One region of the Peribacillus sp. SIMBA_075 genome, then DNA from elsewhere that is predicted to be linked to it. Evidence: riboswitches for the same ligand, from Rfam matches in the RefSeq annotation. Region 1 holds a riboswitch; each other region holds the start of a gene.
What was found. A riboswitch is a leader RNA that binds a small molecule or an ion and turns the genes downstream of it on or off. The one in region 1 is predicted to bind cyclic di-AMP.

Region 1 (7,350 bases):
TATAACACTTTCCCATACTTTTTCTTTTCGATTAAAGGTGATAAAAACATCCGGCTCCTTAATATTTCTATCCGAAAAGTCATCATGCATCTCATCCATGTTTAAATAATCCCCTACCACCCATGCCGGTATCTCAATCTTCGTTCTTGAGTACTTGACATGCCGAAAGGAAAAAATGAGCCCCTCTGCCATAATATGAGCCAAAGAAGAAATGATTTCTGCAGGAATGGCCGTCAGCTCTCTTTTCTTTCTGATTCCAAGCCACGTCCTCTCCACTTTTAACGGCTCCAGCTTTAGCGGAATCAGGCTCCCTAACATCATATAATATGTAGAAAGTGAACGAAAATAAATTTTGTTGAACCAGCCATCATCCTGGGCAAGGTACACAAACTGATTATTCAATTTACGGAAAAATGGAGGATCAAGGTGGGTTTTTGCATGCCCTAAATATAAAAGTTCAGCTAATTCCCTTCCATCCAATTCATCCAGCCCTTCCTCTTCTTCAAAATCAATCCAACAGAAATCTCCATATGCCCGGACATTTTCTTTAACGAGCTTTGCAATATCCTCAGATGAAGCGCTATCGAGCTGGACATTCAAATTGTATTCCCCACCATCGAATTGATGTTTCAATAATAAGATGGAATCCAAGGTATATGGCAGCGAATAGACAAATTCGCGAAAATTGAGTCCATTAAAAAGGACAAACCGTTCGGAAGCCTGCATATGCATATATAAGATATCATTGTTATCATTCTTCATAACCTGGTCCCCTCCGAGCTCTCAATCAATAATGTTATTTTATCAAACTTTTGGGTTTTCAAGTAAGTTATATAACCCAGAATATTATTCATCATCTGCATCGTATAAATAATGTGAATACCTGAACTCTATAATCACCTAAGGTTTAGGAACGAACTCGATAATTTTAAATATCCATAATAGTGAAAAATAAAGAGTTGGAGGAATTGACGACGGGTAAAATTGAATAAGGTTTTATCATTAATTCTTTTCATGTGGAAGCTTCCCTTTAAAAAACTTTTCGTTTGCACCTTCTGGCACGTCAAATATAAAGGATACGCTTTTCAAACACAAAAAATCCAGAGTGACATATCACTCTGGATTTTTTGTATTAAGAAACTTGTTCTAATTCTTTATCGGAAGGAGGGTTGAATTGACCTTCCCATTTAGAGATGACGATTGCTGCAAGTGAATTACCGATAACGTTTACTACTGTACGTCCCATATCAAGAATACGGTCGATACCGGCAATAAATGCTAAACCTTCAATAGGAATACCAACTGTTCCTAGTGTCGCTAAAAGAACTACGAAGGATACACCTGGTACACCCGCAATACCCTTAGACGTGATCATTAACACTAGCATTAGCGTAATTTGCTCATAAGCACTTAAATCGATTCCGTACATTTGAGCGATGAAGATAGCTGCCAACGCTTGGTATAATGTTGAACCATCAAGGTTAAAAGAGTATCCAGTCGGAATAACAAATGTAGCTATATGTTTCGGACATCCCGCTTTTTCCATTTTTTCCATAAGTTTCGGAAGAACCGCTTCTGAACTTGCTGTAGAGAACGCAAGTATCAATTCTTCTTTTAGAAGTTTAATCAATGTAAAGATATTGAATCCTACAAATTTTGCAATAAGACCCAGAACGACAATTACAAAGAAAATCATTGTTCCGTATACAGAAAGCGCTAACTTACCTAACGGAATTAAAGATTCCAAACCGAACTTGGAGATGGTCACACCGATTAGTGCAAATACCCCAATAGGAGCAAATTTCATGACCATATTAGTTAGGTAGAACATTCCTTCTGCTGTACCTTGGAAGAAACGGAATACTGGTTTACCTTTTTCACCGATCGCGGCAATACTTAGTCCAAACAATACGGAGAAGAAAATAATCGCTAACATATCGCCTTGTACCATAGCTTGTACTGGATTGGATGGTACAATGTGAACAAGTGTATCTACAAATGATTCATGCTGCTTAGTTTCTGCTGTATCAACATAAGTGGAGATGTCAGTTTTTTCCAGATGATTCATATTTACGCCAGCACCAGGCTGGATGATATTAGCGGAAATTAAACCAACAGCAATCGCAATCATAGTTACCGCCACAAAGTATGAAAGTGATTTAGCTCCTAGTTTACCTACTGCTTTTAAATCACCTACACCCGCAACTGCAACGATAAGGCTTGATACAATGATTGGCACAACAATCATTTTAATCATTCGTAGGAAAATGTCTCCGAATGGCTGTAAAAAGTTTTGGGCCGTCTCATTACCATAAAAAATGGCACCAACGATAATCCCTAGAATTAAACCAATGAAAATTTGGCTAGCTAAACTTAACTTGAATTTCTTCATATACTTTCCTCACCTTCCATAAAGTCTTTGATGCAAAAACGTTTTGTCTCGGTAAGGGAAACAAGATACTAATAGAAAGAAAGTAATTTTTCTTTTTTTGAAAAACTCTGTCTTTACGCCGAAAAAAAAGACACTTCATGTGTCGATTTCATATTGGCGTGAATATTCACACATGTTCCCTTAAAGACGCTGACGAGGTTAGCTGTCGGGTTAGGAATTGGAAACACAATTTGCCCTTTCATTTCTGAATTCACCCCTAGTGGATTAAAATCCACAAAAATGGTTCCCCCGTTCTTGGAATAAGATTAAGCGAGTTAACTTATAATAAAATATTATACTAAAAAGGTTAATCTGTAAATGTTTATTCTCTTCCATTTTAGAAAAAGTCTTTAAATATATCTGAATATTCTGCATTTTAGATGATTTCACCAAGTATTACACTTCCCGATTTTTAGTCATTTAAGCTATATGGATATATAAATAATAACTAATTTGACATCCCCTTTCTTTATGAAAGAAGCAGTTATTTTTCCAAAATGCCAAGTAACAGATACCTTACTTTTTCCCTAGAGGTGAATTTTTTATAAGTTGCAATTTTCACTTTTTCAAATTGAATTGGGGTAATAAAATAAGAATGGTTCTTCGCTACCCTATTCGGTTCTAGCAGGATGACATCACCTACTGACGGTCCCTTTATTAGTTCCTGCTTACCTTCTGCTTTAAGCCCTTTTGAAATGTAGTGTTTATCCACATAGCCTTTTTTAGTCAATTTGTAGACATGCGGCCTTTTTTGGTAATGCACTGCCTCTATGGGAATGGCGGGTACACCAGCTTTCTCATTGGTTATTACAGCAAGGTTGACTTTGGATCCCACCAACAAAGATTCAGTTTCTTCACCCTCCGGTTCGATTAAAGCCTGAAATGGAAATCTGTTATCCTTTTTTAGTGACGGCTCTTCTGCTGGATAGGAATGGATACGGCCTATCGTTCCTTTCAATGACTTTTTTAAATCAGAGGAACTTGCTTTTATAGTCATGCCCACTTTAGCTTTTTTCATCTCCTCTTCGGAGAAATTACCTTCAATTGCCATATTTGTCGAAACGATGGATATAATCGGGTTTTTCAGGTTTTTATTGATATTTTTAACTACACCATCAGCTTCACTCGTCGTTACAATCGCGCTAGCCTGCTCCTCAATTGAACTTAATTTAGCATCAAGCATTTTCACTTTTTCATTCAAACTGTTTTTTTCGAGTTCTTGCTTGTACATTTCTTGCTCAATGTTGCTTTTAATAAGATCTGAAGAGCTTGTTGTTATATTAATATCCAAGTTATTTTTCACCGATTCATCAATGACCGCTTTATCAGGATTACGGGTCAGGCCCCCTTGAAAAGCCCTTAACTTCCTAATATATTCGTCAATCCCTACAATTTCTCCCTCAGCAGCAGTTTTCTCCGCTTCCAAATTCGCTTTAAGTGCATCAAGTTCGGTTGTCGTATACTCAAACAACGAGGAGCCAGCCGCTACAGCATCCCCCTCTTTTACAAGGAATTTCTTAAAATCATTTTTCTTGGTTTCAAAATAGATATCGTACTCTTCTACAGGTTTAATTACCCCATTTGTTTGAATAGTATCCGTAATTGTATCTTTTTTTACCATTGACCAGTTTTCCACGAAAACAGTTCGTTCCGCTTTGCTTCCTTTTTTTTCAATAAGGTATGTGTTGACGGTTATTAACACAATCGACGCAATGGAGACCGCTGTTATTTTCCATTTCCCACTCATTCTTTTCACCCGCCTTATACAAATACGCCCACTTGGATGTATGCTAAAAAGGCTTTAACAAACCACGTGGCCAGATAGAATAGAACAATCATTACAAGGACCAAATAATTATTTCGTTGTGAAAACTCCTTTAAATAGAAATATTGCAGGGCAATAATAAGAAATTGAAAAATGGTGATTTCGCTGAAAAAGTGAATAAAGTAATCACTTCTGAGAAAATACTGACCGATGACTCCCAATGAAAAAAGGTTGGAATCATTGCCTATATCCATTAATACGAATAGAGGAATCAGTAATGCTTTTTCCAATAATTGCAACCCAAAAATGATCATTTGAACGATAACTAATTTTATGTATGGGATATCGGTAACGATCCAAAAGAAAAGGGCTGCTAAAAATATGTAAATGGATGGGTAGATAAGGCTTGCTATTATATTGCCGCTCAATATCAAAAACTTTCCTGCTTCAAATTCATTAACACTCATCTTCGTGATTTCTTTAGAAAATGATTCAGAACCAATGCCAAAATAACCACCAATAGCAAATACTATAATACTAAGAAAATATAAAAATAGTAATTTCCATCCAAGCCGTGTGACTGCCTCTGCATTTTGCAGCTGATAACGACTTCGATGAGGCTCTAAAATGCCCTTTAACAATCTGACCTGGTACACCATATGTGTTCCTCCTGCAAAAAATGATATATCATCCTATATTTTATCTTATTTTGGAAACAAATGCAGAAATAAGGAATGAATGAAACAAAAAAAACACATACACTTATCCTTAATATTTAATCCTCCTCACCAATTTGGAGTTAATACCGATAAATGATGGCCAAGAACTTTAATTCGAGTAGGTGTTTGACTATAACTCTCTCCATCCATATCCACATCAAGTGGCCTATTGTTTTCAATAGTCATGCTACCGGCCTGCACATAAGTCACACCAGACTCCGAGCTCAGATTTTCAATCCATGAACGTTTCATCGCTATTATTTCTAAAAATGCACCAAAGCTTGCGTTTTCCAAGATGGCAACGCCAAAGATCCCATCGTCTGGACTAACCATGGGAAAGGGGAGTAAATTAGTACCGATAAAACATCCATTCAAGACCAAAATCATGATTGCTTCCCCTTCAATGAAATTCCCATCATACTCAAGTTTATAGGAAAAGGGTGCATTATCACCAATAGTCCTTACTGCACTTAATAAATATCCTATCTTTCCGAACCTGTTTTTTTCCTGCACATCAATATTGCTTGATGCCTCAGTAATAAGCCCGATTCCCCAAAAGTTGGAGAAATAGTCATCGTTGGCCTGACCGATGTCAATTGAACGAACTTTTCCATTTACTATTGCTTCCGCAGCCTGACGAACATTTTGAGGAATCTTTAATGTTCTTGAGAAGTCATTGCAAGTCCCTCCAGGTAATATCCCAAACAACGGCCGCTTCCCAAGGGGTGAAAGGCCATTTACACACTCATGTACGGTTCCATCTCCTCCTAATACGAAAACTACATCCATGTCTTCACCATATTCCGAGCAGAATCGACATGCATCCCCTTTTTCCTTCGTTTGTAGAATAAGGAACTCATCAATATTAGGAGCTATTACTGGGAGACATTCCTCAAGATTCCTCTCAAGTTTATTGTTCCCGGCCTTTTTATTATAAATCAGCATTCCCTTTTTCCATCTCATGATCCTTGCCCCCATTTTAATGAAAGAATTTTCCTACTACCTATACGTTTTCCTAAACACCACATTTTGAAACTAATTCATAATCAAATATATAAAAATTCATATGGCTTTGAGCTCTAAGATATCAACAAAAAAAGAGGCTATACGCCCCTTTCAGTAATGCCTTCATATATTCGTCAAATAATCCTTCATCGTTAAGATAAGCTTTGAACACAAAGGACTTCGTTTTTCATTTTTTTCCAAAAACAACAAAAGGCTTTCCAAGATAATGGGACTTGGCCTAACTTTTGAAAACTCTTCTTGAATTGCCTTTAAAGCTTCCCTATTTTTACTTGTTTCCACTTCCAACATCCTGCTGATGATCGAATGGATTTCCTCTTTCGGGCTCATATCCCGCAGTGAGCATTCTGGTAAAGGAAATTGTTTCAATAAAGGATCTTTCATGTTTTGCAGGCTTGCAATAATTGAATCCATACGATTCAACATGAAGCTAGGTAACAACTCCACATCGAAAGCATTTTTTTTCCTGATCAATATTCCGATATATCCTTTGAAAAGTGAATCTAATATTATTGTGCAATCCGGCAGAAGGTCGGCCGAAAGTCCAGGGTATATCTCAATGATTTTACGCTTGAACCAAATCAATCCCTCTTCATGGATATAATGTAAAAACCGATCAAGTTCTTCGCTGATATGGAGCATTTGTTCCTGCATCAGCATTTGAATTAAGTTTGTATTTCCCGTCATATGCTCCATGTGAACAGTGATTTGCCTTAAAAATTTGTCTTTACTAGACAATGAAGCGTCCAACTCAAGATCAAGTAAAGAGTCCGTCAACGCTTCATAATAATATTTAAAAATGGAGACGAGTAACTCTTCCTTCGATTTAAAATAATTATAAAAAGACCCCTTTGCTATCCCACATTTTTCAGCAATTTCCTGAACGGAGGTGGCATGATACCCTTTCTCCGCGAAAAGTTCTACAGATTTATCTATAATCATTTTATGTTTTTGATTCATCAAATTCATCCTATCTCTTAAAATTCGGTCCGAATATGACCAATCAGTCATATCTTTCAAATTGTATTCCAATACCCTTGGAATCACAACGATAAAACTAACATATATTATCTGTTGCAATCATAATCCCTATGCTATATATTTGAGTTTATGACCGACTAGTCACAATTTAAAGTATGGAGGGTACAAGTTGAATTCAATAATTAAATTTTCCTTGAAGAATAAATTGGCAATCTGGTTGCTTACGATCATCATCGTTGCAGCGGGTTTATACTCCGGGTTAAACATGAAGCAAGAAACCATTCCAAACATCTCGACCCCATTAATAAGTATCTCCACTGTATATCCAGGAGCTGCACCTGAAGAAGTAGCAGATAAACTCACAAACCAGATTGAACAGAAAGTCACAAATTTACCAGGAGTCGAATTAGTCAGTTCATCTTCCATGGCTA
Region 2 (7,350 bases), on a different contig from region 1:
GTTATGAAAGATGAAGTATCCTTGCACCTTACTGAGCAATAATAGTTATTGTGAATTTAATGAGTTATTAATGAATGATCTTATTATATCGGGGGCGTTAGTTGGAAAAAAAACAGCTGTAGTGCTGTCTTTTTATTATGAGATTATAAATATATACGAACAGAGCCCAATAAAAAAGCAAACCATATGTAGGTTTGCTTCTTTTCTTAGATAATGGAGCTTACTTCTTCAAATGATAGGGAACTGTCGCAACAACTACATTTCTTCTATAAAGCAAGTAGGCCTTAATCAGTAAACTTGATTGGTTATGAAGAATATTGTGCCAGCCTTTCTTCGGAATAAATTGCGGGATTATTACCGTAACTTTATAGTTGGATTCACTCGCTTTATGTTCAACTGTATCCACGAATTTAGTTAATGGCTGTATGATACTCCTGTAATAAGAGTTTAGTGTGACGAGTCTAACATCTGGCTGCCACTTTTTCCACTTTTCTTCAAATTTCTTTTCATCTTCTCTTTCAAAAGCAACATAAACAGCAATGACCTGATGTGCTGATAGAGATTTAGCATAATTTAAAGAGTTCTCAACCACATGAGTTATACCGGCCACAGGCACAATAATGATATTCCCTTCTATTGGCAAGATAGGCTCACAAGTTGTAATCCTTAGCTGGTCTCCGACTGCTTCATAATGCTTCCTAATTCGATGAAAAATTAAAATGATGATAGGTAAAAAAATCAAAACAGGCCAAACCTGAGTAAATTTGGTTAAAAAGAATATCATCGTGACGATAAAACTAATAGTGGCACCAATTGAATTAATGGTTAATTTCATGATCCAGCCTTTTGGCTTTTCGCGTATCCATTTGACAATCATCCCTGTCTGGGAAAACGTAAATGGAATAAATACCCCTACCGCATAAAGTGGAATAAGATTTTCTGTATGTCCCCCAAATGCGACTATTAAGATGATGGATGCAAGTCCTAGTATGATAATTCCATTGGAATATCCTAATCGGTCCCCTCTAATCGTAAACGCCCTTGGTATGAATTTATCTTTTGCAAGATTCACCGCAAGCAAGGGGAAAGCGGAATAGCCAGTATTGGCAGCAAGAATCAAGATCAATGCAGTCGTACCTTGAATGAAGAAATACATGAAATTCCGACCAAAGATCTCTTCAGCAATCTGCGAGACGACCGTTACCTCTGCGCTAGGAACAATGCTTAAATAGTAGGCTAAGAATACGATTCCCGTAAATAATACAGCCAGTAAGGAACCCATAGCTATTAAAGTTTTTGCAGCATTATTCGGAGCTGGGTCTTTAAAGTTCGGAATCGCATTGGAAATCGCTTCGACTCCTGTCAATGCGGAGCTTCCTGATGCAAATGCCCTTAGCAGTATGAATAAACTGATGCCCGCTACTGGAGTCCCGATTGGCGCGTGTAATTCCGGTGAGACTCCACCTGTCAGGATTTTGTAAATTCCTACACCAATCAAGATGAACAATGCTAAAACGAATAGATACACCGGATAGGCCAAAACAGAGGCCGACTCTGTAACCCCTCTTAGGTTAAGGATGGTGAGCAGAAATACAAAAATGATGGCTATGCCTACATTATATGCATGAAGGCTGGGAAAGGCGGACGTGATGGCATCCGTACCTGCAGAAACACTTACAGCTACAGTTAAAATATAATCGACCAATAAGGATCCTCCAGCTATCAACCCTGGATTGATACCTAAATTGTTTTTTGAAACCACATAGGCTCCCCCGCCATGAGGATAAGCAAAAATGATTTGTCTATAGGACAAGATCAATGCAGCCAACAGTAACAATACTCCGATGGCGATGGGTATGGAATACCAGAATGCCGCAGCACCGACCGTGATCAGAACGATTAATATTTGCTCCGGTCCATAAGCAACCGAAGACAAAGCATCAGAAGATAATATTGCCAAAGCCTTGGTTTTGTTAAGCTTTTGATCACCTAGTGCATTTGATTTTAAAGGTCTCCCGATCAAAAACCTCTTTATAGAAGATAACATCAAGAATTCACCACCATTTTTAAGTTATAAGTTTATATTACCCAGCTATAGGAAAAACAAAAAAATGGAAAAATGCCCACAAGTCATAACTAAATAGACCTGTAGACATCCACTTTTTTGTCTAACAAGCTCCACTTCCCTCTCATATAACGCTTACGAGGTTAGCTGTCGGATTCGGACCTAAGAGTAGCCCTACCTTGAAAGGATTCACCCCTTGGATTGTTAAAATAATCCCATAACGGGTCCCCCGTACCATAAGGTTTAAGCGATTTAGAAATACGAAACTGTTGATTATCATACTCCGGTGAAATAGAAAAGTAAATGAAAATTTTGCACAGTAAAATAATAATTTATTTTGAGTGAGGCTTTGTTCTGACTTATATAACATAAGTCATCCAAGTGCATGATTCGAAGGTAGGAAAAAGGTGAATAACTTGTTAAAAAAGAGAAACTTCCCAATCAATTTTTAAGAAATGAAAGAACAAAACGGTGGGTACTTAAAGGGGAAAATTACCGAATTACGAAACTGTTTAAATCTCTAATTTATTAACGGTTCACCTTTCTTATTAAAAGGATCTGCCCCCGCTTGGATAGGTTTGCAATATATAAACTCCACGCTGAAAATCAAAAATTCGCTTCATGAAATCCACTTTGATTTCCATCCAAAGGGGCATTCTTTGATTCTAATCAGTTCCTTCCTTCTTGAATTGTTCCCAAATTGCTTTTTTTAAAGACAAAGTATTTCTGGCCAATATAGTTCAGTACTGTATAAAAGATTGTTCCGATAAGTACAGCCACATTTTGCTGAATGGAAAAATGAACGGATGCTTCCAAGGATTCTGCAATGGCTTGTCCTAAAGAATAAGCGGCGTAATAACAAATCAGGATGACGCAAAAGAAACGGGCAACCCCTCTCCGCCAATCTATATCGCTTCTAAAAGTAAAAGTCCTGTTCAACAGAAAACTCGTTACTGCTCCCATACCATTGCCGAAAAAGGTAGAGATCCAGTAAGATAATTCAAGAACATTCATGAGGAAAAGCATGATGGAAAGTCCAACCCCTGTATTGACCATTCCAACCAATAAAAAGCGGATAAAGGAGTTAGTGTGTTTTAGATAGTTTTTCAATACTTGTCCGTTCATTATCTAGTTGCTCCCGTTTATTTAAATCGAGTGGATTAAATAAATCCAGATCCACAATATATTTAGGCCGGCGTTTGGATTCATTATAGATTTTACCGATATATTCCCCAATCAAGCCGACAGCAATCAACTGGAGTCCGCCGATCAACCAGATGGAGGTAATTAATGAAGTCCAACCAGTTTCGGTCTGCCCAAAAAACTTTAACCATAAAAAGTATGACCCAAAAAGTAAGCTAATGAAAAAGGAAAGACATCCTAGCCATAATACAAGCCGGATCGGTGTTACTGAAAAGGAAGTAATGCCATCAAGAGCAAAAGCAACCATCTTCTTAAATGGATATTTCGTTTCCCCTGCCAATCTTTCTTTGCGGTCATAATAAACAGAGTCCGTCTTAAACCCAATAAGCGGGACGATTCCCCGTAAAAAAAGATTCGTTTCTTCAAATCGTTCCAACTCCACGATCGCCCTTTTGCTCATTAGCCGGAAATCTGCATGATTATAGACAAGGTTGACCCCCATTTTGTTCATCATTTTATAAAAACCAGTTGCAGATGTTCGTTTAAAAAATGAATCAAGGTCCCTTTTTTGGCGGACGCCATATACAATTTCACATCCTTCAGTGAATTTCCGAATGAATTCAGGGATGACTTGAATATCATCTTGTAAATCTGCATCAATTGAAATCACACAATCCGAGGCTTCCTTGGCTGTAAACAATCCGGCAAGGAGGGCATTTTGGTGGCCTGCATTCCGTGAAAGCTTCAGTCCACGAACATATTCATTGTTAATCGTTTCCTTATATATGATCTTCCATGTTTGATCTTTACTTCCATCATCAACCAATAGAATTTTACTTTGACCAGACACAACATTTTCTTCGACTAAACCCCTCACCAATCCACAAAGCTGGGAAATGGTATCCTGTAAAACACTTTCTTCGTTATAACAAGGTACAACAATCGTCACTATCGGTGAATTCACAATATCCCCCCCTTTTCAAATGACTCTGTATAAATGAATTTTCCATACGGTCCCTTTCTTTGTGAAAATCCTATCCAGTTCCAACCCGTTTTCCTTCGCGTTGTTGATTGGTATGGCAGAAAATATATACTTGCCGCCTAATCCTTTAAACGCATCTACATTAATCTCCAAATTATCCAACTCTTTCTTCGAGCTTTTTTTGAACATATAATGCTTACCAAGCTCATCGGCAAATAGGTAACAACGTCCTCCCCATTCATCAAAGTAGATTCTGATGGTTTTATTCTTAGCCAATTCGTTTTCAATTATTTGACGAAATTGATGTTTGTATGTAAGCGGATAGAAATTGTTATAGCTATCGAGCGTGTAAAACCCATTAAATTGGGCGATAGCAGGATGTAGACCGATGCTTGCAACCCGATATTCTTCCTGTGGGAGGCCAATATGCTCTTCTATATCCTGAAAAAGGCTTTCTGCATAGAACTCTTTAAAAGATGGTTTTTTATTGTTAGTGATTTCTTCATTGAAACCCATTAAAACCATGATTTGAACGGCAATGAAGATTAAAAGGGTTTTCTTAGCAAATTCACTGTATTCCCAGATGATTTTTATGGCGAGGGCAAACCCCAAGTAAATCACCATCGGCCTTAAAAAGTGAAATCTGGCAAAATTAAAAGTATCCAAGGTATGGAACCTTTCTGTTAAAGGAAGCCAGCCTTTATAAAACCAAAATGCATACCATGCGGAGAGCATAAAATTCAAACCGAACAAAAAAACAAAAACCTTTTCCTGTCTCCACAGTTTTTTGATCAAAATAATATAAAGGGCAAAAGCTGTAATCGGCAGGATGATAAGCGCATGTACAGTCATGACATGCGTATGTCCAAGAACGAAATTTTTGAAAGTAAGCTTAATGACCCACTCGAGCGGCAGCCTTGCGTGAAAATATTCATCCCTGCTGTTTGGCTCCGAATCAAAAATGAAAGAAGCAACCAAACGATACTCCACAAGACCAAAAATGAAGGTCATATAAACGATTGAAAGAAAAAACCTTAAATTCCAACCTTTTCTCCTAATCACATCCGTTATCCAAAGAAGGCCCATTGCAACCAGGAAAAAGAAAAAGCCAAGTACGATGCTTGAATATAGAGGTAAAAGTGTAAGGACCAAATAATTCTTCCACGAGTGGTCCTTGTTGCGGATATTCAAAAAAGCCCAAAGGGCTAGCGGCATCCCAAGCGTGCTGAGCATTCCCGATGGCCAAAATGGAGTAAGGGCAAAGGCTAAGGATGTTCCAACCCTAATCCATCCCGATTGGCTCCCTGTAATGAAATGTTTTTTTAATAGGATATACATACCAAAGAAAGCAATAAATCTTGTTAATGCCTGGCTTATTGCATATGCAACCATTGTTGGAAAAAGGGCATGCAGCCAAACGATAATACTGAATTCACTGCCAAACGCATTTCGGGGCAGCCCATTCATAATCTGTGGAATTTTGGCGTTTATTGAACCAAATAACTCACCGCTTTCTGAAAGCACTTTATACCAGGCAAGGTTGGAATCCAAATTATCATGTACACGAATATGTGCATTTTCTCCAAGGATGAGTAGAGGAGAGAGATATAAAATTATGACGAGTAAAGCAAAAAGGATTTGTTTTCGCTCTTGATTTTCAATTGGCAAAATATACACCTCTTGACGAAATTCATATATCCATAATATTTACTTCAATGGTAAATCTATTCTTTTTCAGGGATTTATTTTCACCTTTTTTTGATATAGGTCAACCAATGACTACATAAAATGAAGGGTAGAACAAAAAGCGGAATAAAAGAACCTTAAAAAGGGGCTAGGCTATGATAAAGAAAGCCGTAATTCCAGCAGCCGGTTTAGGAACACGATTTTTACCTGCTACAAAAGCTCAACCAAAGGAAATGCTGCCGATTGTCGATAAGCCGACCATTCAATATATTATCGAGGAAGCGGTACAATCAGGGATTACAGATATTATCATCGTTACGGGGAAAAACAAACGTGCCATTGAAGATCATTTCGATAAATCCATAGAGCTTGAAATGCTACTACAAAAGAAAGGACAAAATGATCTGCTTACAATCGTGGAGAACATTTCCAATATGGTGGATATTCACTATGTAAGACAAAAGGAACCATTAGGTCTGGGGCATGCAGTTCTATGTGCCAAAACTTTTATCGGAGACGAACCTTTTGCCGTCCTATTAGGTGATGATATCGTGGATAGTCGTGTCCCAGCCTTGAAACAGCTAATGGAACGGTATAACAAGGTTCGAGCAAGCATTATCGGGTGTAAGGAAGTGTCACCTGCCGCTGTCTCAAAGTATGGGATTGTAAATTTCCAAGAACAATATGAGGATTTATTTCTGGTACGAAACTTAGTGGAAAAGCCAAAAGTTGAGGAGGCTCCATCAACACAGGCTATTATTGGCCGATATATTTTATCACCTGCCATTTTTGAAACCCTTGAAACCGTACAGCCCGATTGTAAGGGGGAAATCCAGCTTACCGAAGCTTTAGACCTTTTGCTGGAAAAGGAACCAATATATTCGTACATCATCGAGGGAAATCGATATGACGTCGGGGATAAATTCGGCTTTCTTCAAGCTTCAATAGATTTCGCCTTGAAACGACCTGAGCTTCGCGATCAGCTAATATCTTATTTAAGACTGTTGTTTCCTTAATAAGGTTCATAAAAGCCTATGCCCAATTACCAAGATGTGATTGGGTCATTTTCATAACTTCTTGCATTTTTAATTCAATGGAAAGATTTTTTGAGTTTAGTCAGCTCCAGGTACATTGTAATATGACCCCAATAACATGTTCCCGTTTCAAAAGCTTAAGATCTATGAATATGAAACTGTTTATTAATGGCAAATCAAGTGAAAATTTTGAACAGAAAAAGAATAATTTATTGTTAGTGAGGTTATGTTGATAAGGTATATCAAACATATGAGATCCAGAAAGGATTACAGAGAATCACATGCATAAAAAAAATAATCCGATAATATCCGATGAATTTTTAGATAGTGTAGTTAAGGAAATCAATGACCTATTTGGTGGACCCATTAATGAAAAAAATGATCGTTTCCAGAATGGGGACGATCAAGAAAGAAATTGAATCCTCCTTATCCACAACAAG
Region 3 (7,350 bases), on a different contig from region 1:
TGTTCATTTTATAGTGCACGGTATTTTTTTAAACTTATAATATTGATGGTTATAAAAACGACGGAAAATGCCAGGAGAATGAGTAAATCCAGTAAAACCTCATTGAAAGTGAAACCTTTGTACATAATCCCGTTCATGGCATCCGATGCGTAATAGAGCGGCATGACCTTGCCGATTTTTTGCAGCCAGTCTGCCATGCCATCCAATGGGAAAATCCCTGTGAAGAAGACTTGCGGCACGATGACCAACGGAATGAATTGTACCATTTGGAATTCAGATGTTGCGAAACTCGATAGTAATGTACCAAGCGATAATGCAACAAGCGCGACAAGTATATTCGTTAATAAAACGAGCCAAATGGAGCCAACAAGGACGATATCCAACACATTTACGGCATATAGTACGACAATTAAGGTTTGAACGAGCGCAAATATGCCATATCCGATTACATACCCCGCTACGATTTCGTATCGTTTAATCGGTGTAGCAAGCAACCGTTCCAACGTACCACTTGTTCGCTCCTTCAAAAGTGCAATCCCTGCTATTAAAAATACAAAGAAGAACACGAAAAAGCTGACGAGCATCGGACTGAACGTATCAAAACCCTTTGTTTTGGCATCCCCGTATACATATTGCTTCTCAATTGAGGGTGTATTTTTTCCATTCCCTTGCAGCCCTTGCATCAATTGCATTTGAACGGCCTTTGCACGGCTCGGTTCGTCGTTCAATAGTGTCAGTTTTATCTTGCCATTTTCAACCTGCAGCCAGCCATCTGTATCATTTTCAATCATTTTCCCCTGTGAAAATTCCTCAGCAGCCGTTACTTGAAAATCCGCTTGTTTCAATGCTTTAACCATAGCTTCATTACTGCCTGTAACAACGATTTTCAAATCACTCGCTTCTGTATCGAAAATAAAATACATGAGCGTTAAAATGAGCAATGGAGCGAGGAAAAATAAAGCGAGCGTCCTTCGATCCCGGCGCATCTGCTGTGTGATCCGCGTAACAAGAGAGGCAATTCTCATTTTAGGCCACCTCCAATCCTTAAAAAAACATCATCAAGCGTTTCCGCTGCATATTGTGTTTTTAAAGCCGCCGGGGTTCCTGATGCGATGATTTCACCCTCACGCAGCATCGCCAGTTTATCGCATCGTTCCGCCTCATCCATCACATGCGTCGTGATGATGATCGTCTTATGATCTTCATTTCTTAAACGCTCAAGTTCCCGCCAAATGGATCGTTTCAGCAAAGGGTCCATTCCCACTGTCGGTTCATCCAAAATGAGAATCTCCGGATTTTGGATGAGTGCAACCGCCAGTGACAGACGGCGTTTCATCCCCCCGGAATAATACGCAACCCGAACGTTCAAGTCACTCGTCAACTGTACGATTTCAGCTGCATATTGAATGCGTTCCCTTCGTTCCTTTTTCGAAAAACGGTATAGCTTCGCAAAAAACTCGAGGTTTTCAGCACCCGTCAGATCTGTATATAAAGCATCGGATTGTGCCATATAGCCGACATCCATTAACAGTGCTTCATTTGGCACTTCATGATCCAGAACCGTGACTTTACCAGCATCGGGCTTAATCAATCCGACAAGCATTTTAATCAAGGTCGTCTTTCCGCATCCGGATGGACCTAACAAGCCAAAAATTCCACTTTTTTCAATATTCAGGCTCAATGGCTGAATGACCTTTTTATGATGAAAACCCTTAGCAATTCCTTCAATGGAAATCGCATTTTTCATTGTACACACATCCTCCCTCTTTAATTAACACGGTGTTGAGTGTATCATCATTCTAAGGTAGCTTTTAGTCTAATACAATCAACACATTTCGAAAAATGTTTAGTGAGGAGACATTCAATGGCGGAATTTCATGAGGATATGGTACAAAAGACGAAAAAGCAGATACAACATCATTTTATTGCACTCGTTGAAGCAGAGGGGTTCTCACATGTCTCAGTGAAGAAAATTGCAGAGCGCGCCAACATTAATCGGGGCACATTCTATTTGCATTACACAGATAAATATGAATTGATGGATCACTTACAGCAGGAATTGTTAAATGAACTACAAACCCGAATTACTGCCATTTTGCCGAAAGAGGCTTTTTTGGCTCTCCATCAACAACAACTTTACCCGCCTTTCGTAGCCATTTTTCAATTCATCAGTGAACATGCGCACGCATTAAGGGCCATTCTTGGAGATAAGGGAGATCCTTCTTTTGCAAAAAAAATAAAGCTTGTGTTCGGTGAAGTACTATCGGAGCGTTTGATCAGCCAGCATCCAGCAGCTAAAGATGAAGCATTCCGCATGTATATGCACGCCTTCATGACATCTGCGATTTTAGGCGTTATACAGGAGTGGCTGGAGAATTGCGAAGAGCAAACGGCGGAAGAAATGGCGAAAATTCATTTTCAAATCCTGAACTTCATCAGCCAATTACGGGCATTCATTCAATGAACTTTTATAAAGGCATGTTCCATTTACATGCCTTTAGGATAATAAAATGGGATACTCCCCCTTTAAACTTACATCTTTTCCCCCGCTTTGACCTCTGCCTTTCCAACCTGATAATACCTGCTCTTCGAGGCCTTCATACTAAGCATGGACAATAAAATGGATATAGCAAACATGATCATTGAACCTGAAATCACCACGAACCGACTCGAAATGAAATGAGCTGAAACACCGACAATTGCTGTAGTGATGATGATCAATAAAGCTTCTAACAAGCCAAAAACACTTCCGACCCTGCCCATGATTTCCACAGGAATATTATTTTGATAAAAGGTTTGAAAGCCTGTATTGGCAAACGCCAGAGAAAAGGCAATGATGAAGAAACCGATGGCGGCCAATGAAAAGGAATTCGAAAAGGCATAGACCATATAACCTATCGAGACAAATAAAGATCCAAGACCAATCATGTACGAGATTTGCACTTTACTGATGAATACGGCATTGACTATGGCACCCGCAATGATGCCTGCCCCGGCGATGCTTACAAGGAATCCGTAATCGCTGTCCGACAAAAGGAGTATGGCCTTGGCAAACGCTGCTTCTTGGGAATCGATGGCCGTTTCCATCACCACCATGCAGCTGAATAAGAAATAAATGAGCATGATATAGGAAGATTTCCGGCTGAAATCCAGGACGATGCCCCAATCCTTTTTCATGATGGTCCAAGACAGGTAATGACTGGATTTTCCAAGGGGATGATCCTTTTCAAGATTAGGCATGAATAGAGTGATGATACCGGATAATAATAAGGCAGCCGCGTTAATATAAATGGCTAAAACCGGTGTACCGATTAAGAAAAGGATACCCGCTATCGCTGGTCCAATCAAAAAAGCTCCAGAATCGATCAAGCTTCGTAACGAGTTAAATCGTTTCCGCTGTTCAATGGGGATTAATTTTGTTATATAAGTCCTTGATGCCGTTACAAACATGGCCTCTGCCATATTGATCACGAAGATAAGGGAATAGATGACCCAAATAGAAGAAGCCAATGGCAGCAAAGCCATGAATACCGCTCGAAATAGATCAAGTGCGATCATTAGATTCCGCTTATTGATCCGGTCGATCACGCTGCCGGCCCAAACATTCGTAAATATGGCAGCCATCGGTTTAACGATATACAGTCCAGCAACCGCCAAGGCCGAGCCAGTCATATCCAGCACGATTAAATTAAGTGCAATGAAATAAACCCAAGCACCGAAGTTGGAAATCCCGATCCCGCACAATAAAATGGAAGGATATTTCCAAGATACTAATGAATTTCTCAATGTCAACGCTTCCCCTCCTTAGAAAGAAAATATAAAAACAATAAAAAAAACCGTCCACAAGAAATGCGTCTTGGGGACGGGATCAATAGAACGGTGCCAATTAATATGTCACCATTATTAATCTTATGCCGTATTGCATTAACAGCATGCAATAACTATGCACTATAATGGGAACTCCCTTTAAGCCTCAATACATCCCCGTTACTCCTTTCCAGTTTACCAAGCGCACTGGAAAGTTGCGTTTCATTTACTTTTTTCTCATCAGAATCACATTCCCCCTAAACTTTAACATTAATGGTATAATTTTGTAAATGTTATGATTTTCAAAACAAAAAAACTCATTCAAAATTAAATGAGTTTGAAAGCAAAACAAGATAGGAATTTTTCGCTCAGCGTTCCCGAATAAGACACAGGAATGACATAATTGAATACCGTTAAATGAATGTTTGGATTCAGCTGATTTACTTTAGGGAAAACAATTTTAATAACGGATTCTTTTTCTTATCCGTTATCCTTAACTCATTCATTATGATTTGGTCCTCATGATCGGCTATCCATTTCCTTAGTGCATCTTTATCCTGGCATTGTGTTAAATATGTCTGGCCACCCTTGCCTGTAGCGTTAATAACATATCTATTGAACGTCTTCTCCATAATTGCCCGCCTTTTTTATAAAATGTCTGAAACCTTTAAATACGAATGCATTGACTTTTTCTATGCTTTTCAAAAGAAAAATAGTTTATATATATTAATAACATTGATTGCCCATGACCTGTTCAGCTAGAAAGTGTTGAATCAAGTACACCGAAACTGTTATCATAATCGGATTAATCGAACCTATCATAATGTGCTAACTAATATTTGTCAATACGTTTTATCAATGTAAATAAAACGTAAATTTTCAGTTTTATTAAAGAAATATTTTTTTACAATTTAGGGGTTTACAACTGCTAAATGTTGGGAGTAGAATACGTTTATCAATTTAATATATTTCGGCCAAAACTCAAAGGAATTGAGTACGGAGGACCCAATCATTTGGGGTTAATTCTGCCATGCAGAAGGGATGAGATCAGCTCTTTCGCCATCCTACCCGTCAGCTAACTTCGTCGGCTAAAGCGAAGGAGGTCATAAGACCGCCTATTTCGGGAGCTTTTTTTGCACGCTTTTTGTGACAAAATAGCTGTTCGATGTTTACGCAGGTCTTTTTATTATGCTTAAAAAAGATTTGATAACAGGATTGATGGTTAAGATATTCATACAGTTTTACACATGTCATTTTTAGGTAGGGATGATCAATTGATAAAAGCAAAAAAATTATTCGATCCGCCAAAAATCCTTGTACTAGGCTTTGCCACCCTGATACTTATTGGGGCCTATTTGCTGACCCTGCCGATTTCTACTGAAAATGGGAATGGCCTTGCTTTTCTGGATGCTTTATTCACCTCAACCTCCGCTACATGTGTAACAGGACTTGTCGTAGTGGATACGGGAACGACCTTCACCACCTTTGGTGAATTGGTCATCTTAACACTGATTCAGATAGGCGGCTTAGGTTTCATGTCATTTGCGACGTTTTTCTTTTTCCTTTTAGGCAAAAGGATTTCTTTAAAAGGCAGGTTACTCTTGCAGGAATCCTTAAATAATCTTTCCATGGCAGGTATAGTCAAGTTAGTAAAACGGCTTTTAATTTTCACGGCCATCATTGAAGGCATGGGTGCCCTTATCTTATCGATTCGCTTTTCTTTTGACATGCCAATCGGCAAAGCGATCTATTACGGGGTTTTTCATTCCATATCGAATTTCAATAATGCCGGTTTTGATTTGATGGGAGAATTCAAGAGCTTGACCCCTTATGTATCGGATCCATTCGTAACCCTTACGGTCGCCTTCCTGATCACGTTTGGCGGAATAGGTTTTATCGTGATGAATGAACTATACGAATATCGTGATACCCATCGTTTATCCGTACATACGAAGGTTGTTCTGATGACTAGCCTGACAATTACAATCGTCGGCGCAATTTTAATCTTTTTATTCGAGTTCGGTAATGCCAAGACATTGCAGCCTTTATCTTTCATGGGTAAAACGTTATCGTCTCTATTTCAATCGGTTTCACCAAGGACGGCCGGCTCCAATACGCTGAATATCCCTGATTTGACTCAACCCACATTACTGCTCATCATTTTCTTGATGTTCGTTGGGGCTTCACCCGGATCGACTGGCGGCGGGATTAAAACAACCACATTTGCGACGCTTATCGGAACGGTCTGGTCACAGATTAAAGGAAAGGGTGATGTGGTATTATTCCGTCACCGCATAATTAGTGAAACGATTTTTAAAGCATTATCCGTTACATTCATTGGCGTATTCATGGTTTCAATCATCTCCATTCTGCTGACCATCACTGAAAGCGGAAGTGACTTCTTGATGATTTTATTTGAAGCCACTTCAGCATTTGCCACCGTGGGACTTTCAATGGGTTTGACCCCCGAATTATCACCGGTTGGCCGGATGCTCATCATTTTCACGATGTTTGCAGGCCGTGTGGGTCCTTTGACTTTGGCCTTTGCCATCGCTATGAGGCGCAAACCAGATCCGTTCCGACGTCCAAAAGGGAAAATCATGATTGGTTAAACATAAATGAAGGAGTGTAAAAGATGGGAAAAAGACAATATGCCGTGATTGGTTTAGGCAGATTCGGAACCAGTGTGGCCCATAGATTATATTCGGCTGGCCAAGAGGTATTGGGTATTGATATCAGCGGGGAAAGAGTCGAGAATGCGGAACTGAGCGTTACCCATGCAGTCATTGCGGATACGACTGAAGAAGAGACATTGAAATCCATTGGAATCCGCAACTTCGATTGTGTCATCGTAGCCATCGGAATTGATATGCAATCAAGCATTTTAACTACCTTGCTTTTAAAAGAGCTTGGGGTCAAAAAGGTGATTGCCAAGGCCCTTAATAAAAATCATGGTCAGGTGCTCACTAAAGTTGGAGCCGATTGGGTCATCTATCCTGAGAGGGATATGGGGGAACGGGTCGCGAACCAGCTTCTGTCCCCTAACATGCTGAACTATATTGAACTATCTAAAGAATATAATATCGAGGAAATCATAGTCCCCATGAGCATGAAGGGAAAAAGCCTCAGGGAGCTGGATTTACGCGCAAAATATAATATCAGCGTCATTGCCATCGTGAGTAATGGGGAAATTATCATAGCACCATCACCCGATCAGGATATCCAAGAAAAAGATATGCTTTTAGTGGTTGGCAATAAAGAAGATCTTGCCGTCTTTGCAAATATTGAATAATGGTTCCCCTTCTCGTTTCCGGTTCTGGCTGTATGAAGATGAACTAAAATCAGCCGATTAAGAATGACTCATCATAGGACTTCGTGTCATATATATCGATTCCTATAAATTCCCTGCAGTCAGGATCTGAAAAGAGAAACACTATTTTCTTGGCATCAGGATGAGTAACTGACCGTTTTACAAGTACATCATTCAATCTTAAGGAATAATAGCTTTCACCATCAGCTGTAATTCCTATTGTGAATGTAGGC

Region 2: another riboswitch for cyclic di-AMP. It lies ahead of SB775_RS08630 (APC family permease); the one in region 1 lies ahead of SB775_RS23280 (cation:dicarboxylate symporter family transporter).
Region 3: another riboswitch for cyclic di-AMP. It lies ahead of SB775_RS18415 (TrkH family potassium uptake protein); the one in region 1 lies ahead of SB775_RS23280 (cation:dicarboxylate symporter family transporter).

The regions. Positions count from the first base shown of each region.
Region 1 covers NZ_JAWRYN010000048.1:4,634-11,983, reverse strand. Annotated here, with positions in the region: gene SB775_RS23285 (hypothetical protein) at 1-762, opposite strand, end outside; gene SB775_RS23280 (cation:dicarboxylate symporter family transporter) at 1,133-2,392, opposite strand; cyclic di-AMP (ydaO/yuaA leader) riboswitch at 2,565-2,714, opposite strand; gene SB775_RS23275 (efflux RND transporter periplasmic adaptor subunit) at 2,916-4,178, opposite strand; gene SB775_RS23270 (hypothetical protein) at 4,193-4,855, opposite strand; gene SB775_RS23265 (diacylglycerol/lipid kinase family protein) at 4,982-5,878, opposite strand; gene SB775_RS23260 (TetR/AcrR family transcriptional regulator) at 6,044-6,898, opposite strand; gene SB775_RS23255 (efflux RND transporter permease subunit) at 7,089-7,350, shown strand, end outside.
Region 2 covers NZ_JAWRYN010000008.1:10,720-18,069, forward strand. Annotated here, with positions in the region: gene SB775_RS08630 (APC family permease) at 221-2,047, opposite strand; cyclic di-AMP (ydaO/yuaA leader) riboswitch at 2,182-2,325, opposite strand; gene SB775_RS08635 (GtrA family protein) at 2,735-3,190, opposite strand; gene SB775_RS08640 (glycosyltransferase family 2 protein) at 3,150-4,172, opposite strand; gene SB775_RS08645 (DUF6044 family protein) at 4,188-5,858, opposite strand; gene galU (UTP--glucose-1-phosphate uridylyltransferase GalU) at 6,032-6,892, shown strand.
Region 3 covers NZ_JAWRYN010000028.1:37,455-44,804, forward strand. Annotated here, with positions in the region: gene SB775_RS18390 (ABC transporter permease) at 9-1,025, opposite strand; gene SB775_RS18395 (ABC transporter ATP-binding protein) at 1,022-1,747, opposite strand; gene SB775_RS18400 (TetR/AcrR family transcriptional regulator) at 1,865-2,464, shown strand; gene SB775_RS18405 (MFS transporter) at 2,533-3,786, opposite strand; gene SB775_RS18410 (hypothetical protein) at 4,248-4,439, opposite strand; cyclic di-AMP (ydaO/yuaA leader) riboswitch at 4,770-4,912, shown strand; gene SB775_RS18415 (TrkH family potassium uptake protein) at 5,055-6,419, shown strand; gene SB775_RS18420 (potassium channel family protein) at 6,443-7,099, shown strand; gene SB775_RS18425 (DUF2283 domain-containing protein) at 7,149-7,350, opposite strand, start outside.